DNA from 3 places in the Lutispora sp. genome. Region 3 is predicted to be linked to each of the others. Evidence: a T-box and tRNA genes for the amino acid it is inferred to sense, from the RefSeq annotation. Region 3 holds a T-box; the other regions hold tRNA genes.
What was found. A T-box is a leader RNA that pairs with one kind of tRNA and senses whether it is charged. The one in region 3 lies ahead of glyQ (glycine--tRNA ligase subunit alpha), so its partner is inferred to be a tRNA-Gly.

Region 1 (8,929 bases), on a different contig from region 3:
TTTGATAATATTTTTTGTTGGTATAGCCAAAAAGTTATTAACAATCTTCCCATTCTCCCATTGCCATCTAGAAATAGATGTATCGTTTCAAATTGAGCATGGATCAAACCTATCTTTATCAGTGGTGGTATGTCATCATCATCATTTATAAACATCTCCAAATTATTCATGGCATCTAGCATTTCTGGTACTGGCGGGGGAACAAATGCTGCATCTAAAAGAGTAGATCCAGCAGGTCCAATCCAATTTTGTGACTTTCTGAATTCCCCCGGATTTCTTTCTCCACCTCTAGCATTTTTAAGTAAAACACCATGGATTTCTCTTATTAGTCTTAAACACAAAGGTAAATCCTTCAGTCTTTCTATACCATAGTTCATAGCATTTACATAATTCACTACTTCTTCAACACTTTTTTCTTTGTATTCTTGGTTTTCTTCATCATTTTCAAGTATATCTATTAATGATGCTTGCGTACCCTCAATCTGTGAACTTAAAACAGCTTCTTTTTTTACATACATTGCAACAAATAAATCAGGATTGGGTAGAGTTTGAGTTATGCCATCCAATCTACCTAATTTTCTGTCTGCAGCAGACAATAGATTTATCATTTCGCTGTCTATATGTATAGGTGGATCTGGCGGCAAAGGATTTGGAATAAATGCAGCGTAATTAGATATCTGCCTTATAAACCTGCCTGAACGATTCTGACTTTTCATAGCATACAACAACTCCTTTAAATATAGATAATTAATATCATATTAAAACTTATATATTTTTTTTAATAAAATCCCGCTAAACTAAATATTATTTACATATATTTTAATAAGAACATTAAAGAAGCAACCTTATTAAAATTTTAGCTTATTTTTTTTAATAAAGCAATTATTATAGCTAACTTATATGTAGTTTTTTGTATAATTGGTTTTAAATACTATTTGCTCACAGAGTACACCTTAACATTCTATTATGTTAAGTAATAGCAAATTATTAAAATTTAGTTTTGACTTATTCTATAGATGCGCGTCTACCTGCTTCAGTCGCTTCGCTCCCTATCACGCAAGGGTGGAAAAATACTCCCGTTCGAGTACCTTTACTAGCTACCTAAACATAAAGGGTTCTATAATTAATATTGGGGTGTAAAATCTCTAACATTTTTTCAAAAAAAGATGCACTTATAAGCAAAACTCTCTAAAATGTTAATTGCGGAGAAAAACATTGAAAGGAGTTTTGATATAAGTGCACTCTTATTCTACTGCAAATTTATTAAATTTAAAAGGGGTTTTTGTAAATAAGGTTTCCCATTCTTATGAAAGCATCAAAATATTTATTTCTACCAAGCCAAAGAAAACTAAATGCCCTCTTTGCGGTTTAGTAACTTCAAAAGTTCATGATTATAGAAATCAAATAATCAAGGATCTACCTATCTCCGCAAAATATGTATACCTGGTACTTAGAAAGCGAAGATATGTCTGCAGCTGTGGCAAGAGGTTCTATGAGAAATATGACTTCCTGCCAAGATATTACCGTATGACAAATAGGATGGCTGCTTATATTTGCGATGAATTAACAAAGTCCGTTTCTTTATCATTTGTTGCTGAACAATCAAATGTATCTGTACCAACAGTAATAAGGATATTTGATAGAATTCAATACCCAAAGCTCAATAAGTTACCTGAAGTACTTTCTATTGATGAGTTTAAAGGTAATGCAGAGACTGGGAAATATCAGTGTATACTTGTTGACGCAAAGAAGAATAGAGTCTTGGACATTCTGCCAGACAGAAAACAAAACTGTCTTATTGAATATTTTTCATCAATTCCAAGGCACGAAAGGCTTAAGGTTAAGTTCTTTGTTTGTGATATGTGGAATCAATATGCTGATATTGCCTGTATCTTTTTTCCAAATGCAATAATAATCATAGATAAGTATCACTTTATTAGGCAAGTTACATGGGCTATTGAAAACGTTAGAAAAAGAATTCAAAAGACTATGCCAGCAGCATTAAGGAAGTACTACAAACGAAGTAAAAGTCTTATTCTCAAAAGAAATCATAAACTTACTGAAGAAGATAAACAAGCCCTTGATTTGATGCTTTTATATAACGATGATTTAAGACAAGCATATTTACTTAAAGAGTTATTCTATGATATATGCAATATGAATAAGTACTCAGAACAAAGAAAAGCATTCTTAGACTGGATAAAATATGCTGAATCAGTTGGTATCAAAGAATTTGAGTCCTGTATTGGTACATTTAGAAACTGGCACAAAGAAATCTTAAATGCCTTTAAGTATGGCTATACAAATGGAGCAACAGAAGGGTACAACAACAAGATTAAAGTATTAAAACGAATATCCTATGGCATAAGAAATTTCAATAGATTTAGAAACAGAATTTTACATATATGCTAAATTAACAATTAAAATACATAGAAAATCCGCAGTCAACGGGAGTTGGCTTATTAAGTGTGCAAAAAAACATCATCTTCATCTACATAACACTAAAATGCTCATAAAACAAGTTAAGGGTAGGAATTTTTAAGATTCCCACCCCAACAATTGACAAAGAGTCTTAAACACTACATTGTTATGTAGTGCCTACAGTTTCTTATGGTGCGCCCAGAGGGACTCGAACCCCCGGCCAACTGATTCGAAGTCAGCGACTCTATCCAACTGAGCTATGGGCGCTTATGTATATTTCTTAACTTTTCAAAAATAAAAATAAATGGAGCGGGTGACGAGATTCGAACTCGCGACTTTCACCTTGGCAAGGTGACACTCTACCACTGAGTTACACCCGCGTACTCCATTGATTGCTTGTAAATGGTGCGGGATAAGGGACTTGAACCCCCACGTCGTTGACACTAGATCCTAAGTCTAGCGCGTCTGCCAATTCCGCCAATCCCGCATATTTAGTTTGTTGCATATTACATGGTCGACATATTTAACAGCCAACCAGTCAAAGAAAAATTGGCTGGGGTGGCTGGATTCGAACCAACGGAATGCCAGAGTCAAAGTCTGGTGCCTTACCCCTTGGCTACACCCCAGGATGTCATTTATGGGGTGGATAGTCGGAGTTGAACCGACGGCCTCCAGAGCCACAATCTGGCGCTCTAACCAACTGAGCTATACCCACCACAATTATATAAATGGTGCGCCTGAAGGGAGTCGAACCCCTGGCACACGGATTAGAAGTCCGTTGCTCTATCCAACTGAGCTACAGGCGCATGTATGGAGCGGGTGAAGGGAATCGAACCCTCGCGATCAGCTTGGAAGGCTGACGTTCTACCATTGAACTACACCCGCTTGTTATTTAATTGTTACCGACATTTATAAATTATAGCATCTGTTTTATGGTCTGTCAATAACAATTTTTACATGATTTCCAAAGGGTTATAGCGTATATTATTTCTAATTGTTAATGTTAAATCAGAAACCTTTCTTAGTATATAAGAATTTTATCTTTCAGTCAATAACCAAAAAAGCACAATTTAAAAGTATTGTTTTGTTCTATCTATTAATTTCTACATTGTTTCTTTATTTATTCGTGTTTTGTGATGCTGATTGAATTAATTCCTTTTTTAATTTCTCCAATGCATTGGCTCTGTGACTTATTTTGTTCTTTTCTTCTGAAGTTAATTCAGCCATGGTCTTGTCCAATCCATCGATTATAAAAAGAGGATCATATCCGAAGCCATTATCTCCTTTTTCTTCATGTCCAATAGCTCCATTTATATAACCTTCTGTAATTATTTCTTTGCCGTCAGAAAATATAAAAGCTATTGCACTGACAAATCTGGCTTGTCTTTTGTTCTCCGGAATATCTTTCATATTCTGCAAAAGTTTTTTATTGTTTGCCTTATCCTTTTCATTTCCTTCTACTCCTGCGTATCTTGCTGAGTATACTCCGGGTTCTCCATTTAATGCAAAGACTTCAAGGCCTGAATCATCTGCGATGCTGGCCTTTCCTGTTAGTCTCCATATCTCTCTGGCTTTTATCAGTGCATTCTCTCTGAAAGTAGTTCCATTTTCCTCTATATCAATTTTTATTCCTACATCATCCAGAGAAAGCACCTCATACCCAATGTCCTTTAGTATAGCTCTTATCTCTTCCAGCTTGTGCTGATTATTGGTTGCTGCTACTACTTCCAATATTTCCAACTCCTATCTTATCAGCCAGTTCTCCAAGGCTTTGCTTTTGTATTTTAATTAATTCCATTATGCCCTTTTCTGCGTATGTAAGCATTTGGTCCATTTCTTGTCTGGTAAATGGTTTTTCTTCTCCTGTACCTTGTATCTCTACCAGCTGACCCTTTTCTGTCATGACGATATTCATGTCCACCTGGCATGTAGAGTCTTCTGCATAATTCAAATCCAGCATTACAGTATCATCTTTTATTCCCGCACTGACAGCCGCGACAAAGCTATTCAACGGCATCTTTGAGATTTTTCCCTGTTCCAGAAGCTTGCCAAAAGCATCTGCCAAAGCCACAAAAGCCCCCGTTATTGAGGCAGTCCTTGTACCTCCGTCTGCTTGTATTACATCACAATCGATAAAGATAGTTATTTCTCCTAATGATTCCAAATCTACCACTGACCTCAATGCTCTTCCAATAAGCCTTTGTATTTCCATGGTTCTACCGTCAACTTTACCTCTGCTTGAATCTCTAGGCTTCCTGACTTCCGTAGAGCGAGGAAGCATACCATATTCTCCTGTAACCCAGCCTCTTCCCTGTCCTTTCAAAAAAGGAGGTACTCTCTCTTCAACACTGGCAGTACAAATAACCTTTGTATCTCCCATTTCTATCAGCACGGATCCTTCAGCATGCTTTAAATAATTCCTGGTGATCTTAACAGGCCTTAGTTGATTTAATTCTCTTCCATCTATTCTCTCCATTTTCATTCATCCTTTCATACAGCAGTTACCTTATGTACTTTAAATAAAACCCACTTGAGTTAACCCAAGTGGATATCAAATTCTATTCATAAAAATTCACGAATACGGGCACATCCAGATATTCATTTGAGCCGATGCTGTCAGTGTCGTCTATGGTTTGTCCGTTTACATACAGTCTAACCTTATTTATAGCCGGAAACTCCTTTAGAGTTAATGTCACAGATTTAATTATAGCTCTTTCTTCTGCAGCAGAACTTACATTGAGTATTTCCTTCGAAAAGTTTACATAGGCGATACCATCATTGACTTCCACATCCAAAAGTCTGGTGCCTGCAGGGAAAGGATTTACAAGCCCTGTGCCTGGATTTGGTCCCTCCAGCAACACATCCAAAGCTGCCTGGGCACTGTTTGTGTACCCTGAAACAAGTTTTGTCAATGGAACAAAATATGAATAATTTCCTTTTCCCTTCTTTTGATAGTATACCATAACCTTTGATAATTTATCACTTAAATTTTCCGGTTTTACTAAGTTGATTTCTGTTCTTTTTAAAGCTTCGCCAATTTTTGTTCCGTAGGGCATTTCATCAATGGTTTTTCCATCAACCCTTATTTGTACGGATTTAATATTGGGAAACTCTGTCAAAGTGTATACCAGCGCCTTAACACCTAAAGCTTCTCCTTCTGCGCTGTCAAAATTTAAAAATTCTTGGGAAAAATCCAAAATAGCTAAACCGTCATCCTTTATTACAGCCCCGTTTATCTTAGTTCCTTGAGGTAATGTTGGCAATAATCCTGTAGGCTTCAAGTCTTCCATCAGTTCAGGACTGTATATTATGCCCTTTATTGCAGCCTTAGCCAATCCCAAATCACCCTTGGGTATGTATCTCATTACAGGTACCAATAAATTTTCATAGTCCTTATAATATAATACTGTTGCTCTTGTATCATTGGGCTGCTCTGCTGAAACTTCACTCAAGTCTTCTGTTACCCTTTCCTCCTCTTCCACAGGCTCCATTTCTACTGCTGTTTTCTTGTTGAAAAATTCCCTGAGAGAGGTTAGTGGATTGGTGCATCCTGTAAGAGTTATGCATAATAGGACAACTGCTACCACCAAAAGTTTTCTTTTCAACCTTTTCACCCCCTAAAAGTTCTATATTATATATATTAGAGGGCTACAAGGTATATTCATTTATTTAAGTGGGTCGAAGTACAGTATCTCGCCTTCTATGGAATCATTTATATATAGAATACCCAATGAGAAACTAGGTTGAAATCTTCTGTCTGTCGGAGAACCAGGGTTAAAAAGAAGGACTCCTTCAAATACTTCATTATAGGGCGCATGGCTATGACCAAACACTATGCAGTCAACTTTATCTTCCATGAATTCAGCGTAGGCATTTAAATATGTCTTATCCCGGCCATATCCATGGGTTAAACCTATCCTTTTGCCTCCTGCTTCAATAATTCTTCTTTCTCCATACTTTTCATATATTTCAAAGCTGTCATTGTTTCCTGCCACCGCGTATACAGGTGCTATAGTCTCTAAGTCTGTTATTACATCCTCCAACAACAAGTCCCCAGCATGAAGTATAAAGTCTACTCCTTTAAAAGAATCAAATACAAAATCAGGAAGAGCTTTAGCTCTTCTTGGTATATGGGTATCTGATATAACTCCTATTTTTATCATTTTTCCTCCGTTAATGTTCCGAATTTAGATAAACCATTCAATGGGTTTACCATACGATGTTTATAATAAGATTCTTCGCTTGCGCTCAGAATGACAGATTATCGTGTGTTTCATTGTAGTGCTTTTTTTAGGTTTTCCAAATTTTCATACATTATAGTTATGTAATCCATTCCTTTATCCATCTCTTCTTTCGTTAAGCCATGGGCTGCATTAAGAGTTAACACTTCCCCGTCTATTTCTCTTGCAATGGTTTCCGAGTATTTAGGATTAACAAATTTCTCAACAAATATATATCTGATATTGTTGTCTCTGCAAATTTTCACAATCTCACCTAGCTTTTTAGTGCTCGGTTCCTGCTGGGGAGAAATTCCCCTTATAGGAATCTGTTTCAAATCATATTCTTTGGCAAAATATCCAAAGGCTTCGTGTGAAGTTACTATGATGTTTGTATTAAAGTTTTTGGCAGCTTCTCTTATATCATTATCCAACTCGTCAAGACGAGCTGCAAGTTTATCATAATTGGCTCTATAATGCTCTTCATTGGAGCTATCCATTTCAATCAATGCATTTAGTACATTCAATGCTTCCTTTTTCAGATTCATTGGACTTACCCAGACATGAGGGTCATAGTTACCATGATCATGGTCATGATCTTCTTCTCCGCTTATAAGTTCTATGCCTTCGCTTGCTTCAACTATTTTTGTTCTGCCGGTATCCATATTTTCAATGACCCTGTCAACCCAACGCTCCATGCCGGCACCGTTGTATATGAAAATATCGCTTTCCTGAAGCTGTGCCATAGTCTTTAAAGTAGGCTCCCAATCGTGAGGTTCTACCCCTGCAGGTATCATATTGATGACTTCAGCTTTATCCTGTGCAATTTCTTCTGCAATAAAATACATGGGATAAAAGCTGGTAAATATCTTTAGCTTACTCTTCCCCTCATTATTTATAACATTGTTTGATACATCTTTTTCACAGCCTGTTATTATAAAGACTAATGCAATTAGTAGAATAAATATTGTTACTGCTCTTCTCATACTATACCTCCATTTGCAAATCATTTGCATTTACATTGTATAGTATTCCCATGTTATTGTAAATATATAGCTTTAATAAAAATATTACAGACTGCCAAAGTTTGCTACATTATTTATCATTTAAATATTTGTATGCCAATAATGCCTGTAATGCGGCGCCTAGTGTCAGACAATCCTCGTCAACATCAAACATACTGTTATGAGCTGGATGAATTATGCCTTTTTCTTTGTTGCCGCAGCCTAGGAAATAATATACTGAAGGCCTTTCCATGGAGAAATATGCGAAGCTTTCCACGCCCATACTGGGATTCTTCAAATCTATAATCTTATCACTATCGATCAGCTCTAAAGCAGTTTCCCGGGAAAATTCCAGCATAATATCATCATTGTGTACACTGGGATATCCGTCAATCATGTTGATTTCCGCGCTGCCTCTCATGGATGCGGATACTCCTTCCACTATTTCCATAAATCTCGATTTCAAGAACTGCCTGTGCTTACTGCTCATTGTTCTCATGGTACCCTTAAATTCCACTTCATCAGGAATAATATTTTCGGCTGTACCACCGTGTATAGCACCAATAGTAAGGACCGCAGGCTCTGTAGGAGATGTTTCTCTGCTGATCATTGTCTGCAGTGCATTTATAACATTGCAGCTTATTGTTATAGGATCTATTCCCATTTCAGGGTGAGCTCCGTGAGAACCTTTCCCTCTTATCTTCACGCTGAAAGGATTAGAAGCCGCATATGCTGCCCCTGATTTTAAACCTATGGTGCCACATTGGAGACTTTCATCCACATGGAGCCCAATGACTGCATCCACATGAGGGTTCTCTAGAACTCCTTCTTCTACCATGAATCTTGCTCCCCCTACTGTTTCCTCAGCGGGCTCAAAGAGCAGTACCACATTTCCTTTCAGTTCTTTCTCCATGCTCTTCAGAATCATAGCTGCTCCCAGCAGTATGGCCATATGGGCATCGTGGCCGCAGGCATGCATTTTCCCCGGAATCTCGGATTTATACTGGTGCTGTGCCTTTTCCTCAATAGGCAGGGCATCCATATCCGCTCTCAAGGCTATGGTTTTGCTTCCTCTTCCTTTTATCACTGCCTTTATACCTGTCCTTGCCACACTTTCATATTCAATTCCCATATTTTCAAGATATTTTTTAATCTTTTGGGAAGTCTTGTGCTCTTCGAAACCTAGCTCCGGTTCTCTATGGAAATCTCTTCTTATGTTTATCAGCGTTTGTTTATACTCCATCGCTTTTTTATAAAAATCCATTATATATTCTCCTCTCAATAATT
Region 2 (5,580 bases), on a different contig from region 3:
AAAAGTAGTAATAATCCTTGTAATAATCCAATTATTGCCCCCAATACTCCCCCAAGAATTTCAATATGCTTCAGTTCTTTTTGTGCAATTTTTAATGTTATTTCTTCTATTTTTATTAAATCGAAGGAATTTATTCTTTCCTCTATTATCTTTCCTATTTTTACTTCCTTCGAAGCCTTATCATATATATTTTTAATCAAATCTTCTATCATTTGAGGTGCTTCCTTATCTATCTGTTCCTCAACATATTGAATAACTGCATTTTTTATAATATGAGGTACTAATGAAGGTAATTTTTCATATATATTTTGTGAAATCTTTCTCTTTACTAATTCAATTATCCTATCACTGCTTCCTTCATCAATAATTCTTTCAAATATATCTTTAAAATCTATTAGCTCCATTTCCACAGTCTGTCCTATGCTAACAGCCATCTCAGCTTTACGTTTAGGAATCAGACCTTGGATTTCCAAAGCCAGAATTTTTACCGGCTTTATAGGCCTAAAAAGCATCTTTATAGCAATAATATTAGTCAACCAACCAATTATACCACCTATAATAGTTGAAATAAGAACTTTATACATATATAATTCACCTGTCTATACAAATAATTAATAATAATTATAACATATAAACAGGTGACATAATTCATCAATTTAATTCCTTATTTACCTTTAATATGCCGCAAAGATCACACCCTCTGCATAGCTCTATCCTATCGTAGAATATATTGGTGATAGTTCTGAAAAGTTCTTTATTTTTGAAATTCTGGCAATCATGAATGATAACCTTATTTGGAGCTATAGTGATTAGTGTGCTTATGAGAAGATCATCTAGACTTATATCATTGTCTCCAATTTCAGCTCTCAGTTCTTCAAAGCATTCACAATTAATAGGACTATTCTTGCTATCAATCAATATATAACCGCCTTTATCTATAGGAACAACATTTACAATATCTACTTTGCATTCTTGAATCTCCACAAAATATCTTAGAAGTTTTATAAATTCATTATATTCCCTCTCGGCAATATATTCTTCCACTGATCTTTCCACCAAATCTGCCAGCTCTTTTATATAGTCATTCAATCTGAAATTTACAAAGCCATCTATAATTATGAAGTTCTCTGACTTCAGATAGTTCAATATTTTTCTTATAATTCTAGTTCGTCTGGTTTGACCATAAAAACCATCTCTATATCCATCTTCTGCAGCAAGAAGTTTTATGGTTGACTCATAGATTAATTCTCTCTCATATTCTGTCAAATATAGATAATACTCTTTTATTATCTTTCTCAATATTTTAGTTTCATAATTATCTATAATAACATCACACAACACTTGAGCAAGCGAATATTTAAAGTCTTCACTGGATCTGTTTTCTATTAATTTTGACATAAAGCCTTCCTTTAATCCGCATCTTATAAAAACTGTATCTCCTGCTGTATATTCTTCATGTGTGATGCGCATATCTTCATTACTAATGGATTCAAGGCCTGAAAAGATATGATTCTTAATCTTTTCATCATTATTTCTAACAGCAATGGTTGTTAAGTACATCTGCTCAACTCCTTCCTGTTAAGTATTATTTGTGTTACTAAAACAATTATTCAATGGCCTAATCAGCCCAAAAGCTTTGAACTTCAATAGCTTATAGGCATTATTGAACCAATGTCCATGATTTTCTTATTGCTGAGTATTTTGATATCAATACCTTTTAAAGCTATATACTCCACAATTTTATTATAGCTTTTCATTTCCTTCATGCTTCCTGTAAAAGCTATAACATTTCTTGAAATCAAACCTGAAGAACCGCCAATAAAGCCATAATCTAATCCAACTATATCAATATCACCAGGCTCTATAATAAGCACTTCTATCCCATACTTTTCTAATACTCTAGCTACTCCTATATCATGAGTTATTACAGAATGTTCATCTACGATGCAAACAGAACATTTAGTATAACCCTGATTAACATGAATCAATTCTACTTCGTATTTCTCATACAGCTTAATGATTTCTGGATCTGTGTACTTTGTATTATGGAAAGCAAATTTGCCCATTCTTAATACATTATATGCTATATTTTCTGGATAGTTTCTTTGTAGCCATGTAGCACCTTTTGTCAATGCAAATCCTTTTTTAAAAAACCTCCCGGCAACTTTATCATATATGTTTGGTGCAATGACCAAAGAGTTTCCTCCTATATGATGAATCAATATATCAGGATGTCCATTTATCGCCTCGTATAATTCATTGCATCTTTCTGTCTTTATTATATCTATATCCATATATAATAATTTTGATAAAATTTCACCATCTACCCTATAATCCAATATAACAGTTTTTACTTTATCTATAGGAAGGTTGGGGTTTTCAATAAATATGCTCATTTTCGCTCCACCTTGTAAAACATAATAATTTTATTGTTTCATTATTTTAAACTTATAATAGCATTTTCATATAAAGATGGTTTCTAATTGGAATATTATAGGAATCAAGGAAGTCTTTCTTTAAATTCATAAGGTTAAGTTAACACTAATTTAGACTCACCTTTGAATTATTATAAAAAAATACTTCTCCTAGGAGAAGTATTTCAATAATATTATCTAATTATGGAGGCGACACCCGGATTTGAACCGGGGATAAAGGATTTGCAGTCCTCTGCCTTACCACTTGGCTATGTCGCCTTATATGGAGCGGGTGACGAGATTCGAACTCGCGACTTTCACCTTGGCAAGGTGACACTCTACCACTGAGTTACACCCGCATTTAGTTAAATGGTGCCTTGGGGCGGAATCGAACCACCGACACGAGGATTTTCAGTCCTCTGCTCTACCGACTGAGCTACCAAGGCTCAAATGGCGACCCAGAACGGGCTCGAACCGTCGACCTCCAGCGTGACAGGCTGGCATTCTAACCAACTGAACTACTGGGCCATTTGATGGTGGGCACAATAGGGCTCGAACCTATGACCCTCTGCTTGTAAGGCAGATGCTCTCCCAGCTGAGCTATGCGCCCATCGTCTCTAACGACAAGATTTAGTATACAGCATAGTTGCTTCAAAGTCAAGTTAAAAAATTTATAAATTAGCTAAATGGCTTAAACTTGTATTGCTTTTTTCAATATATCTTGAAGTTCCTCTTTATTAAATAAGTATTTTTTATTGCAGAAGTGGCATATCAATTCTGCTTGACCTTGTTCCTCGATTAATTCTTTTAAATCTTCTACTCCTATAGCAACTAGCGCTTTTTCCAACCTGGCTCTATTACAATTACACCTATATCTTATCTCTTTTCTTTCATGAATTGTATATTCAATATCCTTCATTATAATCTGTACTAGACCTTCAATTCCCTCATCAGCAATAATATCAGTTACTGAATTGATGCTTGTAACATTTTTTTCTAATAGATCTATTGTATTATCATCAGCTTGTGGCATTACTTGCACAATAAAACCACCTGCTGAATCTACATTGCCGTTAATAGCGATTCTGACACCCAATGCCACAGCTGTAGGTGTTTGCTCAGAAGAGGCAAAATAAGAAGCTATATCCTCTCCAATCTCACCATTTACAATTGGTACCTGACCAATATAAGGCTCCTTTAAGCCTAAATCCTTTATGACAGTAAAAATGCCGTTTCTACCTACAGCTCCTCCAACATCTAGCTTTCCTTTATCATTTAATGGCAAATCTACAAATGGATTAGCTATATAACCTCTAACATCACCTGTTATATCTGATACAACAATAATGCTCCCGGCAGGTCCTTTTCCATTTATTTGTAATGTTATCTTATCTTTTTCAGATTTCAACATGGTTCCCATCATGCTACCAGCAGTTAACATACGCCCTAAAGCTGCGGTTGTAACAGGGTAGGTGTTGTGTATCAATCTAGCTTCTTCAACAATGTTTATTGTTGTACAGCACAATAATCTTATACTCCCATCTGCACTGGTACATCTTAATAATATGTCTTTCATTTTACCTCCTATTTTGTCCTATTGACACTTTTTAGCTATAAAAAATATTCTTTCACTTTTTTCATTGGCTTGAGTATATTTGAATTCATCCAAAGCTTCAATTTCGTTGAAATCTGTCTCTTTTAAAATTTCATATATTTCCTCAATTTTATAAGCTTTTTGAATATGAATCTCCTCTATTCTTCTATATAGTGTGCCATCAGGTACGAAAAAATTCAACCTCATGGTTACAATTGAAGAATTGACATCGAACTCATTCTCCCAGCTATAAAAGACCCCATTTTTCTCTTCAATAAAAGTGTTATCACCTATTATTCTCTTAAGTTTATGGAAGCTACTTATATCAAATATAAAAATTCCGCCAGGATTCAAGATTTTGTTAACTCCTTGAAAAACTTTAGTGAGTTCATTTTTGTCAGTTATATAATTTATTCCATCACAAGCGCAAAGGGCTGCGTCAAATTTCCTTGTTAATGTCAGATTTCTCATGTCTTGTCTCAAAAATCTGATTTTTTCTCCATACATTCTAGCTTTATTCTCAGCTATTGAAAGCATTTGCTCTGATGCATCTATTCCCCATAGATTATAACCAAGCCTGGACATAGGTATTGTTATATTACCGGTTCCACATGCCAAATCTAAGACATAATTTGGAGTTATACCTTTAGATTTAATTATATGATGTAAGTATTCTGCCCATTTCTCATAGTCCACTTCATCCATCAATGTGTCATATATTTGGGCAAAGTTCTCATAACAAGTCATAAGACATTACTTCCTTATCTGTGAAATTTATAGTATGAAATAGTGTTCTTTCTTTTCTTTTTTCTTCTGCCTAACAAGTATCCCGTTATAAAAGAAATTACAATAAAGATAATTGAAAGATATTTAAAACCTTTAATTTTCTCCATCAAGCTCTCCAGCTTAAATAATGCAATAGTCTTATCTATAATACTCTCTTTTTCAACATTTTGCTCAGGTCTTTCCTGTTCAATAATTTCAACAACTTCTATATAATTCTTTCCGGCTGTCTCCATCCATTTGTTGATATATTCATTATCTTCTTTTGCTTGAGTTTGTAAAGTTTTCATAATATCCAACAGCTCTAAATCTGATACATCCTTTTCTATGGTCTGATCTAAATCATATAATATCTTATATTTTAGTCTGCTTGGATACAACATATTATAATTCAAGTCCTTAATATACTCCACATATTTAGAGAAATCTGCCTGTTTTCTATAAGCTTCGGCTTTTATATATTTAATCTGGTTTGAATTAAAAGTTGGATCTGTTGGATTGTTAAGATATTCATCACATAGAGTATTTACAGATTCGTAGTCTTTCTTTCTAAAAGAAGCTGCAATATTTTTGAGCTTCTTATCGGAACTGAAATCAAATCTATCAACGGACAGCTTATCAACCAGTTCATAATCTAAACCAAGTATCTCGCTGCCTTTATTTACTTCCATTGTAAGTCTTTTATTGCCACTTAATACTGTCTTCTCTTCTGTAATTCCAATTGTATCTAAAACATTGTATGGATAAAAATCATATAGTGAAAGTACAATAGTAGATGCATCTGAGTAC
Region 3 (8,929 bases):
AGTATGAAGAGCTGATGCCTTTGACTAAAATAATCGATGGTGAAGAAGCTAAGACTATATGTGAAGAAAGGTTGAATACTAAAATAAAACTCCAAATCCCTGAGGACGCAGTTATACTCAATAATAGAATAGAATATTTCACCAATGATAAATCTCTAATCGGAAAAATATACGTAGAAGTTATGGAGAATATTGGTGTTAAGGTTAAAATAGACTAGATTTTACTTTGGTAGGAGGAATATAACTTGACAAAGGACACTTCAGGAGAAAATGTTATTTTGATGGACATTCACAAAACTAAATTATTATTTGGGGACTACGATCAAAACCTTATATTGATTCAAAATGAGTTTAATGTAGATATTATTTTAAGAGATGATAAGTTAAGAATAATAGGTGAAGAAGAAAATGTTTCAATGGCAAACAAAGTTGTAAAGTTGTTGATGGATAAGCTTGATAGTGAAGGGGTTATAAGCAGTCATGCTGTGGATTATGCTATAAGGATGGTTAGAGATGGGGACGACAGAAAAACCGGTGATTTGAGTGAGGTAATAATAACTACAGCAAGAGGAAAGGTAATAAGAGCTAAAACCCTTGGACAAAGAAGATATATAGATTCTATAAAAAGAAATGAGGTAGTTTTTGCCATTGGACCAGCAGGAACAGGAAAAACCTATCTGGCCATGGCCATGGCAATAAAAGCATTTAAAAACAAAGAAGTAAATAGAATAATTCTAACAAGACCCGCTGTTGAAGCAGGCGAAAAACTAGGGTTTTTGCCTGGAGACTTACAAGACAAAGTGGATCCTTACCTAAGACCTTTATATGATGCCTTATATGATATTATGGGTGTAGAAAATTTCCAGAGGAATATGGAAAAAGGCTTGATAGAAGTAGCTCCTTTGGCATATATGAGAGGACGAACATTAGACGATTCTTATATAATACTGGATGAAGCGCAAAATACAACACCTGAGCAAATGAAGATGTTCCTTACCAGATTAGGCTTTGGTTCAAAGGCAATTATCACTGGAGATGTAACCCAGATAGACTTGCCAAGAGGTAAATTTTCCGGATTGAAACAGGTGGAGGAGATACTAAAGAATATTAATGGAATAGAGTTTATACATCTAGGCGAGAAAGATGTAGTAAGACATAAATTAGTACAATATATAATTAAAGCTTACGAGAAATACGAAGAAGAAAACATATCTGAAACCGATTTATTTGATTAGTAAGCACGGGGGTAAAGTATGGAAAAGGCAAAGAAGTCTAAATTCATGAGAGCTTCGATATTGGTATCTGTATTTCTAATAGTTTATGGCATACTGATGATTACCTCAGCTCCAAAAAAATACAGTTTAAATATCGGAGATATTGCTGATGTTGATATTGATGCGCCTGCTAACATGGTTGACAAGGTTGCTACTGAGATGATGCGTAGAGAGGCAGCTAATAATGTGCAGCCTATTTACAAGGTTGATCTTACTGTGCAGATTGAGCTAGAGAAGACAATAGAACAATTTTTTGACCAGCTTGAAGAACAAAGGAATAACGAAGAATTGAGCCTGGAAGAAAAACTTCGAAACATTGAAAATAACCACGCAATAGAATTGGACAAGGCATCCTATGAATTGCTCCTTACTTCTTCTCCGCAGGAGCTTATACAAACAAAAGAGAATATTAAATACCTAATAAACCAAATCTTAAATGAAAGACTTAGTCTAGAACAGATGGAAAGTAAGAAAGAAGAAATAGTTGAATTTTTTACTAAGTTGCCAAAGCAGAACAAGCTCAACGATATAGGAGCACAGATTGCTGTAACTATAATAAAACCTAATCTTCTCTATGATGAAGAAGAAACTGAGCTAAGGAGAGAAGAAGCGAGGGCGGATATAGAGGAAATATTGATTAAAAAAGGAACAAGGATAGTAAGCAAAGGGCAAGAAGTTAATGAACAACAGATACAATTGCTTAAAGCTTATGGACTTCTAAAGGACGAAAACGGAAAGGATATGAGGATAAGTTTTTCCTATGGTGCTTTGTTAATGGCAACTATGATAGTATTTTGCTTATATATTTGGCGCTTATGCCCAAATGTATGGACAAGCAATTCTGTATTGCTGATGGTCTGTATCAATATTATTATTACATTGATGATAGCGGTAGGAACAAGACCTATTTCTCATTATATGATGCCAATCCCTGCATGTGCCTTTATTGTAACAATTTTAGTAAATACCAGAATAGCTATTGTTACAAATATAGTTTTGGTTATAGCCATTGGTTTCTTGACGGAATTTAATACAACTCTAATGGTAGCTTTTCTGTTGTCCGGAGTATTAGGTTCTATAATAGTTGCAAAAACTCACCATAGAAGTATGGTCATATATGCTGGATTAGCTTCAGCTTTGATAAATACTATTTCCATAGTGAGTTTTGGTTTGATAAACAATATCGAGATCAAATACTATATATATGATGTGACCTATGGCATTGTAGGAGGAATCTTTACTTCAGTGCTCACAATAGGTCTGCTTCCCTTTTTCGAATCGGCTTTTGATATAATAACACCTACAAAGTTACTGGAATTGACTAACCCCAATCAACCACTCTTAAGGAGACTTATGATCGAAGCTCCCGGTACTTATTATCATTCCATATTAGTAGGAAATCTTTCCGAAGCGGCAGCAGAAGAGGTGGGTGCAAATGCTTTGCTTTGTAGAGCCGGTTCTTATTATCATGACATTGGGAAACTAAAGAGACCTTATTTTTTCAAAGAAAACCAAATGACACAAGACAATCCTCATGATAAAATTTCACCTAATCTTAGTGCATCAATTATAATATCCCATGTTAAGGATGGAGTAGAAACTGCTAAGAAAAATAAGCTTCCTTCGAGAGTAATAGATATAATAAGCCAGCATCATGGGGATACACTGGTAGCTTACTTTTATCATAAAGCTCTTAAGGCTCAAGGGGAAGAGACTGTAGAGGAAGATAAATTCAGATATCCCTGGCAAAAGCCTCAATCCAAGGAAGCTGCCATAGTAATGCTGGCGGATTCTGTTGAAGCCTTTGTCAGATCTCTCAGTGAGCCTTCAAAAGAAGAGGTTGAGAAAGGAGTAAGAAAGATAGTTTTTGACAAAATAAATGATAATCAGCTTAGCGAGTGCAGCCTAACACTTAAGGATATGGAAAGTATTATTCAGGCTTTTGTAAAGGTTCTTGAAGGCATATTCCACGAAAGAATTGAATACCCTGAGAATCTTAAAGAGATTTAATATATAATACAGCAAAGACATTAAAACTGATAGAGTAGACATACGAACTTAGAGCATAGAGGGAGACCTGACATTATACTGTAGGAAACCAAAACATTTAATGATTAAAGGAGAGGGTAGATTGGCAGTATTAATAGATAATAGACAGAACCATATTGATATATCCAGCGATAAGGAGATATTGGTGGAAAGGATTGTTAAAGCTGTTTTAGACTATGAAAAATGGGATGAAGAAGTTGAGGTAAGTATATCGTTTGTAGATAATAAAGAAATTCAGAATCTCAATAGGGAGTTCAGAAATATAGATGCTCCTACGGATGTTTTGTCATTTCCTATGTTGGAATATGAGGAAGGAAGTGATAATGAAGCTTATTCAGAAGAAGATTATATTGAAGCAGAAATACCTTTGGGGGATATAGTCATATCCACAGAGAAGGTCATTGAACAATCAAAGGAATATGGTCACAGTCAGGACAGGGAATTAGCTTTTCTGCTAGTGCACGGAATGCTTCACTTGTTAGGTTACGACCACATGAATGCTGAAGATGAACAGATTATGTTTAAAAAACAAGATGAAATACTGGACATGCTCAATATCAAAAGATAATCACTGACTATAATCTTATGTGGAAGAGGGGTTACAATGAAAACATCATGGAAACTTTTATTAATAATTATTGCCATTGCTGCAATGCTAGTTTCTGCTTGTCAGCCTAAAGAAGAACCGAAAGAGACTGAGGAAACCATAAATGTTGAAGAAGAACCAATAGTAGAACCGGAGCCTGAAATAGTTCCAGTAAATAAATATATATGTCCCCTTACCGGTATAGGGGTAGAACAAGAGGCGGACATAAAATATAGACCAGTAGCTGTTATGATAGATAATGAAAGAAGTGCCAGACCTCAATCAGGCATTACAGAGGCAGATATAGTTTTCGAAATGCCTGTAGAAGGTAATATTACCAGGTATATGGCAGTATATCACCATACACCTTCAGAAAAGATTGGTCCTGTAAGAAGTGCAAGGCCATATTTCATAGACAAGGCTTTGGAACTTGGAGCAATATATGTGCACTGTGGGGGAAGCCCACAAGCCTTGAAGGATATAAAGGATTTAAAAGTAGATGCCTTTGATGATTTGGCAGGTACTCCAGTTTATTGGAGATCCACAGACAGAAAGATGCCACATAACCTATACACCAATACAAAATTCATAAGAGAAGTGGCGCAAACAAAAAAAATAGAAAAGGACACTGCTCCTAAATATTTTAAATTTAGTGATGAATTTTTTATTCCTGAAGGAGGAAATGGTCAGAAAGTAGTAATAAACTATGATAAAAATTATAAGGTATCATACATATATAATAATGATGAAAAAGTATATTATCGCCAGATTAACGGTGATAATATGAAGGATAAAGAGAACAAAATGGATATAAAAACAACCAACATCATAATCGAAAAAGTAGGTATCAAGGTTTTAGACAGCGCAGGCAGACTCGCAGTTAGTAATATTGGCAAAGGAAGGGGTTATTTGCTGACAGGTGGAAAGCTTGTAGAAATAGAATGGAGCAAATCAAGCCGAAGTGGGAAAACTACATATAATAATCTAAAGGGAGAAGAAATAGTAATAAATAAAGGCATCACTTGGATTCAGGTAGTACCGGATTATACCAAAATCGAATTTGGAGAGTGATTAAATGGATTATGAAAATTTAATTGAGAAGGCTAAAGAAGTCAGAGAAAGAGCTTATGTCAAATACTCCAATTTTAAAGTAGGGGCTGCATTGCTGTGCAAATCCGGTAGAATATACACCGGATGTAATATTGAAAATGCTTCCTATGGTGCAACAATATGTGCTGAAAGAGTAGCATATACAAAGGCTATTTCGGAGGGCGAGAAGGAATTTGAAGCAATTGCAATTGTCAGCAGCGGCGATGGAATAGCATATCCCTGCGGTATTTGCAGACAGTTTATGTCCGAATTCGGTATGGATTTAAAGCTTATATTTACTGATGGGCATAAGATTGAAACTTATAGATTACATGAACTCCTACCTCATGCATTTACTGAATTTGAAGCTGAAGTTGAAGGAGGTAGTTGATTTGGATGCAAACTTCAAATCCGGCTTTGTGTCTATAATCGGAAGACCCAATGTGGGCAAGTCAACTCTCATAAACACCTTAATGGGAGAGCGATTAAACATAATATCAGAAAAACCTCAGACCACTAGAAATACTATAAGGACCATACTCACCCATAAGGATTATCAAATTGTTTTCCTAGACACCCCAGGAATTCATAAGCCAAAGCATAAATTGGGCGAATACATGGTTAGTGCTGCTGTTCAATCACTTAAGGGTGTAGATGTGGTGGTTGTGCTAATAGATTGTTCTACTCATATCGGTAGTGGTGACATATATATATTTGAATCAGTGAAAAATATAAAAACAAGAAAAATACTTGCGCTGAATAAAATTGATAAAATATCAAAAAGAGAATTAGAAGGCGTTCTGGCGAAGATCACATTATACGAAGATATTTTCGACAGCATTGTGCCTATATCTGCAAAAATGGGAAATAATACAGACGATTTGATAACAGAAATAGTTAAATTTCTACCAGAAGGTCCTATGTATTTCCCATCAGATATGATAACCGATGTTCCAGAAAAATTTATTGTTGCCGAGTATATAAGAGAAAAAATATTGCTTCTTACAAAGGAAGAAATACCTCATGGAACTGCAGTTGAAGTCACTTCAATGAAAGAAAGGGATAATAAAGATCTTATAGATATTGAGGCTACCATATATTGTGAAAAAGAATCCCATAAGAGAATCATCATTGGAAAGCAGGGATCCATGTTAAAAGCAATAGGAAGCAGAGCAAGGGTTGACATAGAAAACCTATTGAATTGCAAAGTTAATTTGCAGCTTTGGGTTAAAGTGAAGAGAGACTGGAGGGACAATCTGTCAGCTCTTAAAGCCCTAGGATTTAATTAGAGGTGTAATATGGCTATACTAAAGACCCAAGGTTTGGTCTTAAAATATACAGATATAAATGAAGCAGATAGAATACTAACTGTATTGACAAGAGATAAGGGCAAAATCAAGGCAATTTCAAAAGGCTGCAGGAGACCTAAAAGCAGCCTTCTGCCAAGCAGCGAGCTTTTTGCCTTTAGTGATTTCATATTATATAAGGGTACAAGTTTCTACCATGTAAGTTCAGGAGAACTTAGAGAATCCTTTTATGACATAAGAAATGATTTATTAAAGCTGTCCTACGCAGTTTATTTTACAGAATTGGCAGATACTGTGACAGATGAAGATATACCAAGCGAAAGACTATTTATAATTTTATCAAAGACACTATATTATTTATCCAGAAATGAAATACCAATAGGAATATTATCATGCGGGTACCAGCTTAAACTTATGGACTTAAGCGGTTTTAGACCACAGATTAAAAAATGTGTTAATTGTGGCAGTGAAGAGAATTTGCAGAAGTTCAGCATAAAATTAGGAGGTGCCTTATGTAATCTTTGCTTTGAGCATGACAAAAGCGCAATAAAAATTAGTGCAGGAACATTAGAAACAATTGGATACTTATTGTCCACACCAATTTCAAGATTAAATACAATAAAAATTGATAATACTATTTTTATAGAGATTGATAAAATCATTGTGGACTTTGTCCAAAATCATTTGGACAAAAGATTTAAATCCATGGATTTTATCAATAGTATAAAAAGCCTCGAAAGAGAATAATTCATTGGTCAATGAAAGGAGAATGCGGAGTGGACATTACGCTGGATAAAATAGACATAATTAGAGACAGAACCGGCGTTTCATATAAAGAAGCCCGGGAGGCTCTAACACTTGCTAATGGTAATGTGGTAGATGCATTGATAAATATTGAGGAATCTAATAACAAGAACTGGACAGAGACCATATCTGTTAAGGGTAGCGAGCTTGTAGACAAGTTAAAAACCATAGTCAATACAGGAAATATCAATAGAATAAGAATAAAGAAAGATGATGTTGTTATACTGGATATACCTGTTACAGCAGGAGCCATAAGTGCAGTAGTTATGCCCAAAATAGCTGCTATCGGTACTGCTGCAGCATTGCTGACCAAATGTACAATTGAAGTAGAAAGGCAAAATAAGGGAACAGTTAATGTTTCAGAAGCAATCAATACTACTGTAAGTAATGTGGCGGATAAAGTTAAAGATTTCGCAGATGATCTAAAGAATGCAACCCAAAATGTCGCTAACAATAGTGTGGTTGCAGATAATAATATTGATACTGGTTGCTGTCCGGAAATCAATACGGAATTGCCATAAAGCCTATTGACAAAAGAAAATGATTTTGCTAGATTAAATTACAAGAGTTATTTATGACTGTAATACAAATACAAAAGTTATTTATGGCTGTGATAGAGAGGAGTAACTATAAATACAATTTTAGAGAGCTGATGGTTGGTGAAAATCAGTATTGATTTATAGTGAAGGCACTCTTGAGCCAATGTGGATAAGAGGGCGGCTTTAGCCGACCAATAAGGGTGGAACCGCGGAAGTCAACCTTTCGTCCCTTGCAGGGATGAAAGGTTATATTTTTTATTACAGAAAGTTGGGAGGAAATGAAATGACTTTTCAAGAGATAATTCTAACATTACAAAACTATTGGGCTAAGCAAAACTGTGTTATAGCCCAGCCTTATGATGTGGAAAAAGGAGCAGGTACCATGAGTCCTTATACATTTCTCAAGGCATTAGGTCCTGAACCATGGAGAGTTGCATATGTAGAGCCATCCAGGAGACCTGCCGATGCCAGATATGGTGAAAACCCAAATAGAGTCTACCAGCATCACCAATATCAGGTAATACTGAAGCCATCTCCAGATAATATACAGGATTTGTATTTAGGGAGCCTTATGGCCCTTGGTATAGACCCTAAAAAACATGATATAAGATTTGTTGAAGACAACTGGGAAGCTCCAACTCTTGGTGCCTGGGGATTAGGCTGGGAGGTTTGGTTAGATGGTATGGAAATAACTCAATTTACATACTTCCAGCAAATAGGTGGTTTTGATTGTGAACTGGAATCTGCAGAACTTACTTATGGATTAGAGAGAATTGCCATGTATATACAGGAGAAGGATAATGTTTTTGACATTGAATGGGTTGATGGAGTTACCTATGGGGACTTCTTTAAGATGGCGGAAGTGGAGCATTCAAAATATAGTTTTGAAGTGGCTGACACTAAACTGTTATTTGATTTTTTCGATTCTTATGAAGCAGAAGCTAAGAGAGTAATAGAAGAAGGACTTATACTTCCTGCCTATGATTATGTTTTAAAATGTTCTCATACCTTTAATGTATTAGATGCTAGAGGCGCAATAAGTGTAACAGAGAGAACAGGATTTATATCAAGGGTGCGAAACTTAGCAAGAATGGTAGCTCAAGCTTATTTAAAACAAAGAGAAGCTATGGGTTATCCCTTGATTAAAAAGAAGGCTGACATTGATTCAGATAGATAAGAAGGAGGAGAGCGAAGTGGCTAAAGACTTAGTCTTTGAAATAGGTACGGAAGAAATACCTGCAAAATTTATGAATAGAACATTAGAGCAATTAAAAGAGATTG

Region 1: it encodes a tRNA-Gly, which carries the amino acid that the T-box ahead of glyQ (glycine--tRNA ligase subunit alpha) is inferred to sense. The anticodon was not compared.
Region 2: it encodes a tRNA-Gly, which carries the amino acid that the T-box ahead of glyQ (glycine--tRNA ligase subunit alpha) is inferred to sense. The anticodon was not compared.

The regions. Positions count from the first base shown of each region.
Region 1 covers NZ_JAWLCK010000012.1:29,248-38,176, reverse strand. The annotation lists gene ACESM9_RS03760 (Fic family protein) at 1-716, opposite strand, end outside; gene ACESM9_RS03755 (ISL3 family transposase) at 1,237-2,412, shown strand; tRNA gene ACESM9_RS03750 (tRNA-Arg) at 2,612-2,688, opposite strand; tRNA gene ACESM9_RS03745 (tRNA-Gly) at 2,727-2,801, opposite strand; tRNA gene ACESM9_RS03740 (tRNA-Leu) at 2,825-2,908, opposite strand; tRNA gene ACESM9_RS03735 (tRNA-Gln) at 2,972-3,047, opposite strand; tRNA gene ACESM9_RS03730 (tRNA-His) at 3,060-3,136, opposite strand; tRNA gene ACESM9_RS03725 (tRNA-Arg) at 3,151-3,227, opposite strand; tRNA gene ACESM9_RS03720 (tRNA-Gly) at 3,233-3,306, opposite strand; gene ACESM9_RS03715 (XTP/dITP diphosphatase) at 3,538-4,152, opposite strand; gene rph (ribonuclease PH) at 4,127-4,897, opposite strand; gene ACESM9_RS03705 (GerMN domain-containing protein) at 4,980-6,026, opposite strand; gene ACESM9_RS03700 (metallophosphoesterase) at 6,087-6,584, opposite strand; gene ACESM9_RS03695 (metal ABC transporter substrate-binding protein) at 6,695-7,624, opposite strand; gene ACESM9_RS03690 (M20 family metallopeptidase) at 7,734-8,906, opposite strand.
Region 2 covers NZ_JAWLCK010000007.1:9,631-15,210, reverse strand. The annotation lists gene ACESM9_RS02430 (DUF445 domain-containing protein) at 1-584, opposite strand, end outside; gene ytxC (putative sporulation protein YtxC) at 652-1,560, opposite strand; gene ACESM9_RS02420 (DUF6873 family GME fold protein) at 1,644-2,396, opposite strand; tRNA gene ACESM9_RS02415 (tRNA-Cys) at 2,620-2,693, opposite strand; tRNA gene ACESM9_RS02410 (tRNA-Gly) at 2,699-2,773, opposite strand; tRNA gene ACESM9_RS02405 (tRNA-Phe) at 2,785-2,860, opposite strand; tRNA gene ACESM9_RS02400 (tRNA-Asp) at 2,866-2,942, opposite strand; tRNA gene ACESM9_RS02395 (tRNA-Val) at 2,949-3,024, opposite strand; gene hslO (Hsp33 family molecular chaperone HslO) at 3,106-3,990, opposite strand; gene ACESM9_RS02385 (class I SAM-dependent DNA methyltransferase) at 4,009-4,755, opposite strand; gene ACESM9_RS02380 (hypothetical protein) at 4,770-5,580, opposite strand, start outside.
Region 3 covers NZ_JAWLCK010000033.1:4,315-13,243, reverse strand. The annotation lists gene yqfD (sporulation protein YqfD) at 1-218, shown strand, start outside; gene ACESM9_RS07030 (PhoH family protein) at 282-1,235, shown strand; gene ACESM9_RS07025 (HD family phosphohydrolase) at 1,254-3,284, shown strand; gene ybeY (rRNA maturation RNase YbeY) at 3,385-3,891, shown strand; gene ACESM9_RS07015 (DUF3048 domain-containing protein) at 3,928-4,980, shown strand; gene ACESM9_RS07010 (cytidine deaminase) at 4,985-5,389, shown strand; gene era (GTPase Era) at 5,346-6,287, shown strand; gene recO (DNA repair protein RecO) at 6,297-7,052, shown strand; gene ACESM9_RS06995 (DUF4342 domain-containing protein) at 7,082-7,630, shown strand; T-box leader at 7,711-7,882, shown strand; gene glyQ (glycine--tRNA ligase subunit alpha) at 7,932-8,825, shown strand; gene glyS (glycine--tRNA ligase subunit beta) at 8,842-8,929, shown strand, end outside.